Regions from separate parts of the Nitrosomonas sp. Is35 genome, predicted to be linked through region 1. Evidence: predicted binding sites of a transcription regulator. Region 1 holds the regulator's gene; the other holds the start of a gene.
What was found. The regulator sigma-54, encoded in region 1, starts transcription at its own class of promoters, with help from an activator protein. The targets are predictions, from matches to a motif close to TGGCACNNTTCCTGCT.
Positions count from the first base shown of each region.

Region 1 (3,152 bases):
CGGGGAACGTCGTACTGACGCAAGGAACGCTGCGCATACTGGCCAATAAAGTGGTGATGAAGGAGGATCCGCAAGGATTCCGGCATGCTACCGCAACGGGGGACTTGGTGAGTTTCCGGCAGAAACGCGATCGCATGAATGAATACGTCGAGGGATGGAGCGAACGGGCGGAATACGATAGTAAAGCGGACAAAATCGAATTGTTCCGGCAAGCGCGGCTGAAGCGAGGCTCCGATGAAGTGCAGGGCGACTATATTTCCTATGATATGACCACCGAGTTTTTCAAGGTTGTCGGCAGCAAGGAGCGCGGTGTTGAAAGCGGCCCCGATAAGCGGGTGCGTATCACCATCCAGCCTAAAAATAAACCCGAAGAATAAGTCACCGGTCAACGAGTGGAATGAATCTCATAAAATGAGTGAGTTAAGAGCGAGTAATTTAAAAAAACGCTATAAATCACGCACGGTTGTGCAGGATGTGTCTTTTTCACTGGGCAGCGGTGAGGTGATTGGTTTGCTGGGGCCCAATGGCGCCGGTAAAACGACCTGTTTTTATATGATTGTCGGCTTGGTGCCGCTGGATGGCGGCGGAATTTATCTGAACGATCAGGATTTAGGTCAGATGGCGATTCACCAGCGCGCAAAACTCGGATTAAGTTACCTGCCGCAAGAAGCCTCCATTTTCCGGCGTTTGACCGTTGAAGAAAATATTCTCGCGATCCTGGAATTGCAGCCTTTCGATGAAGACACGAAACAGCGGTATTTAGATGACTTATTACACGATTTACACATCAGTCATTTGCGCGATAATGCCGCAATCAGTCTGTCCGGAGGTGAACGCCGCCGTGTTGAAATAGCGCGTGCATTGGCGTCCCAGCCGCGGTTTATTCTGTTGGATGAACCGTTTGCCGGCGTGGATCCGATTGCTGTCATCGATATTCAGAAGGTGATTTCCTTTCTAAAGGAAAGGGGGATCGGTGTTCTCATTACTGATCATAATGTGCGCGAGACTTTAGGTATTTGTGACAGGGCTTATATCATCAGCGAAGGCCACGTGCTGGCCCAAGGTAAACCTGAAGAGATCATCAATAATGAAAAAGTTAGAGAAGTCTATTTGGGGGAACACTTCCGGCTATAGCGTTCCGGGCGGACTGCAACTGAATCGATTGGCGATTATTGTTTTTTCAGGATTATGAAGCAGACACTCCAATTAAAAGTATCGCAGCAACTCAGACTGACTCCCCAATTGCAGCAATCTATCCGGTTGTTGCAATTATCCACCGTTGAACTGAATCAAGAAATTGAGAGAATGGTGCAAGAGAATCCATTGCTGGAATTGGGGGAGGAGTGGAGCGCCCCGCCAGCGGTTGTCTCATCCGAACACCCGGAAACCGCTTCCGAATCAGCAGATTCTGACGCTATTGCAGCAGAAGCGGAATCAACCGAAGTTAAAGCGGAGCGCGAAGAGGATTTTGAGCACGATCCGGAATGGCAGCAAGACAATATTGTCTCTTATGGTACTCCTGAAGATGATGATCTGGATGGACCGCAGATACCTGATAAGCCTTTAAGTTTGCGGGAGCACTTGAATTTTCAAACCTGCTTGAGTCAGATTTCCGAGCGTGAAAAAATAATTATCGGCTTGCTGATCGACAGTCTGGACGATGATGGCTATCTGTTACAAGATTTAAACGAGTTGATGACTCTGCTGCCCGAGGAGCTAAACATCGGTGCCGATGATTTGCAAAGTGCGTTGCAACGCTTGCAGCATTTTGATCCTGCGGGCGTGGGGGCGCGCAATTTGCAGGAGTGCTTGCTATTGCAGCTACAGGCGATGCCAAGTAATGCTGGTCACCGTGACCAAGCGATCAAGGTAGTGCGGGATTATCTGGAAATTCTGGCTTCTCATGATTTCGGTCAAATAAAAAAGCTGTTGGCGTGTGATGATGAGAGCCTTCGTGCTGTCAACAAACTGATTACCAGTTTGAACCCTAAGCCGGGTGCGCAATTTGGTTCTCATAGCGAACGCTACATTGTGCCCGATATTACGGTGACGAAAAGAGGCGGTGTATGGGTTGCACATCTTAATGCGAATGCGATTCCGCGCCTCAATATAAACCATCTCTATGCTAACATACTCAAACAGGAGCATCATTCCGCGCGTCAATTAGTCAGTCAGCTGAATGAGGCCAAATGGTTAATAAAAAATATACAGCAACGCTTCAATACCATTCTGAAAGTAGCCAATGCCATCGTGGAGCGGCAGCAGCAATTTTTTGAACACGGTGCAATTGCGATGCGCCCGCTGGTGCTGCGCGAGATTGCGGAAACTTTGGATCTGCATGAATCCACAGTATCACGGGTAACGACACAAAAATTTATGTATACTCCGCGAGGTATTTTTGAGCTCAAATATTTTTTTGGCAGCCATGTTGCCACAGATTCAGGCGGCGCTTGTTCAGCCACGGCAATTCGTGCGTTGATCAAACAATTGGTACAGGAAGAAAATCCAAGGAAGCCGCTGAGCGATAATAAAATTTCAAGTATTCTTGAGCAACAGGGTATTGTTGTTGCGCGTCGAACCATTGCGAAGTACCGGGAATCGCTACAGATTCCCGCGGCAAATCTTCGCAAGTCCATTTAATCAAATTAGAGGAAGGATATGAACCTTAAACTTACCGGTAACCATGTAGAGATTACTGATGCCATGCGTGATTATGTCACTTCAAAAATCAGTAAAATTAAACGCCATTTTGATCATGTCATTGATGTCAGCGTCATTCTCTCGGTTGAAAAGCTTAAGCAAAAGGCTGAAGCTAATGTTCATATACGCGGTAAAGATATTTTTGTCGAGACCGACAGCGAAGACATGTACGCATCGATTGATAGCCTGGTTGACAAGCTGGACCGGCAAATCCTCAAACACAAGGAAAAGAATCTTGAACGGCGCAATCACGGCGCACTGAAAGATCAGGATCTTGAACAATAAGATGTTGCGGCATCATGCGGTTTCAGCATGACCCGCGGTATTATCATTTAGAAGAAAGTATTCCATTTTCCATGAATCAAATTTCGCAATTGCTGCCATTGACCAATTTCATTGTCGATCTTGATGTCAGCAGCAAAAAACGTGTTTTTGAACAAGCTGGATTGTTA
Region 1 is NZ_JAWJZH010000001.1:2,365,559-2,368,710, reverse strand. It holds gene lptA (lipopolysaccharide transport periplasmic protein LptA) at 1-377, shown strand, start outside; gene lptB (LPS export ABC transporter ATP-binding protein) at 412-1,134, shown strand; gene R2083_RS11245 (RNA polymerase factor sigma-54) at 1,189-2,640, shown strand; gene hpf (ribosome hibernation-promoting factor, HPF/YfiA family) at 2,659-2,985, shown strand; gene R2083_RS11235 (PTS sugar transporter subunit IIA) at 3,057-3,152, shown strand, end outside.

Region 2 (3,152 bases), 550 kb from region 1:
TCCCATATCGAGGTGCGCACCCCCCTCTCCAGGCATTACACTATTTACCTTTCCAAATGAGAGGGTATCGACTTTAATGTCATTACCGCCTTGTTTCGCGCTTACCGCAAAGGTATAGTCTCCGTCCACCGCCTGAGTTCCACTATCAGTCTTACCGTCCCAAGCGATCGTGCTGAGTCCTGTCGGTTGCGCGCCAAGCTCAATTGTGCGAATGGCAATTCCGGCACCATCCAGTATGGTGACTTTTAGCTGATCGACGGGCTGCGCCAATTCAATGCCTGCAATAGCGCCATCCCCATTCAGCTTGATCGATGTCCCAGGTACGAATGCTTGATGTCCGATCAGTCCCAGCGCTTCAACAGAGCGGTTATCTTCAGCGCTGGTAACCAATTGCTGCAGCGTCGAATTGAGCTTATCAATACCCGATACCGTACTGATTTGCGCCAATTGACTGGTAACCTCGGCGTTGTCCAGCGGCTTTAGCGGGTCTTGATTTTTCATTTGCGTGACTAAAAGCTTTAAAAACCGGTCCTGCGGGTTTTCAGCATCCTTTTTACTATTAATGCCAGTAGTTGCACCCGTTGCGGCTGTTTGTGAACTTGCTTGCTGAACTGCATCCATTACACGCTCCTTTATTGACCAATAGTCAGGGTTTTTTGTAACAAGGATTTGGTGGTATTCATCATATCGACGCTGTTCTGATAGGAACGCGACGCTGACATCATATTCACCATCTCATCGACAACGTTGACATTCGGCATCGTCACATAGCCGTTTTTATCCGCCAGCGGATGCTTAGGTTCAAACAACTGCCGCATGGGCGACGGATCGTGAACGATACCTGCAACTTTAACGCCACTTGCACCATTAGCATCCGCTTGCAAAGTACTGAAAACCACCTGCCTGCCGCGATAAGGTTCACCGGTCGAACTGGTCACACTATCGGCATTGGAAAGATTACTGGCAACCACATTCAAACGTTGCGATTGTGCAGACATGGCTGAACTTGCGATACCAAATACATTAAATAGTGACATTTTCTATCTCTCCATCATTGCCGATGTTAAGTTTCTAAATTCATTGTTAATAAATGTAATGCTGGCATCATATTTAATGGCATTATCAGCAAATCGAGTCCGTTCCATATCCATATCCACCGTGTTTCCATCCGCGCTGGGTTGCAATGGAACCCGGTATAAAACACTATCGCCGAATATTCCTGATGCAGCAGAATTAATATGCATTGATGATGTCGTATTCATAGCTACCTTTTTCAGACTAGGCGTCGATGACAATCTGTCCTGAAGCATGCTGGCAAAATCGATATCCTTCGCTTTAAAATTTGGCGTATCGGCATTAGCCACATTGCTGGAAAGTAACTCTTGTCTTCCCACTCGCAGACTGAGGGCGTTGTGGTGATAATTTAATTCTTTATCAAGTTTGTTAATCATCGTCTCTACCGCCTGATTAAAATTATTTTCTATTCATCTATTAGCATTTAGCATGCCAGCAATAATATATGCACAAGTTAATCAACCAATCCGCAAATAAGACATGAAAGCGGTGCTATCTTTGCACTTGGATTTTTTCATGCTCGTTTAATATAGCTTCGGGTAGCGGCAATAATTGCCGGATACGGCAAAAATGAATGGTGAGATCAATCTATGATACGTTGCTTAATGACGATACTCTGTCTGCCGATGCTTGCTTCTTCTGCGCTGGCCTCACAGCACAACGCTGCAATAGCGCATCAAGAAATTCCGCTGATTAAAAACGCCATTGAGAATTTTCTTTACAACAATACGGCTTCACTGCCAGGATTGGTGCAGATCAATGTCGGTCAAATTGACAAGCATTTAACATTGCCCAAGTGTCCTCAATTAGAACCTTTTGTTCCGGCAGGCGGACGTTTATGGGGGAAAACCTCCATCGGCGTTCGTTGTGACAGTGAATTCGCAGCTTGGACTATTTATGTTCAGACTGAGATCAATGTCATGGCGGATGTTTTACATATCGCGCGACCCGTATCAACCGGACAAACATTGAGCTATGAAGATATCGCACCGCAGAATGTCAATCTGACGCAGATGCCGGATGGCATACTCACTGATGCGGCCCAAATTGTTGGTAAAGTGGCCGCCACCAACTTGCCCGCCGGTCAACCGATACGTCCGCAAATGCTGCGAGCACCCTATGTGATCGTGCGCGGTCAGACAGTGAATTTAGTGGTTCAAGGCCGGGGATTCAGTATTCGATCGGAAGGTCAGGCGTTGGCCAACGCAGCGGAAGGACAAGTCATTCAGGTTCGTAATAAATCAGGCCGAATCCTCAGCGGACTTGCACGTGCAAATTCAATCGTGGAAATTCAGCCGTAACATACTGAGCGTTTTTACCCTCCACGCACGCAGTCCCTGTGAATTTTCTGCAAGCACTGCGTAATCCCGCAATCATAATCTTCAATCAGCATTATAATACGCACTAGATTTCTTTAATACTGATAATAATCAAGCGCCTCATTGTGACAAACACAAGCCATACCACTGAAATAAAAAAGATTCTGGCTGATACCTTGGGATTGGGTAACCGGATCGATGCAATAGAACCAAACACAATTTTACTCGGCAATATTCCTGAACTCGACTCCGTCGCAGTTGTAACGATCATTCTGGCTCTGGAAAAAAAATTCTCCATCGCAATAAAAGATGATGAGATCAGTGCGAAAACATTTGCGACACTCGGTACCTTAGTTGATTTTGTAGAACAAAAAATAGCAGATCATGACAAACAACTCGGGTAAAACTTTTGTGGCAGCGATTGTTTTTTGATCGGAATCATGCATAATCGCTCACGATAGATTCGCAAACAACGAGGAAACAGATCAGTGAAGCTCCATCTAGCAAATTTCGCACAGCAATATATTTTCACGGGTTATGGTGAAGGATATGTATTGATTAATCAAACGCGCTACGAAAAGAGCTTGATCGTGTTGCCTGATCATTTGATTGAGGACTGGCCTGTACGATCCGTTCAAGAGCTTCAGGTTCAACATTTTGAAAGCTTGCTGCCGCATTCACCCGAAATCATTCTCCTCGGTACCGGCATTCAGCATAAATTCCCCAGTCACACATTGCTCAGTCAACTGACAAAATTGG
Region 2 is NZ_JAWJZH010000001.1:1,816,795-1,819,946, forward strand. It holds gene R2083_RS08545 (flagellar hook assembly protein FlgD) at 1-621, opposite strand, end outside; gene flgC (flagellar basal body rod protein FlgC) at 633-1,037, opposite strand; gene flgB (flagellar basal body rod protein FlgB) at 1,041-1,451, opposite strand; gene flgA (flagellar basal body P-ring formation chaperone FlgA) at 1,665-2,375, shown strand; gene R2083_RS08565 (acyl carrier protein) at 2,519-2,797, shown strand; gene R2083_RS08570 (Mth938-like domain-containing protein) at 2,882-3,152, shown strand, end outside.
Region 2: a site for sigma-54 is predicted at 1,494-1,509, ahead of flgB (flagellar basal body rod protein FlgB). Genes of this name have one in related genera too.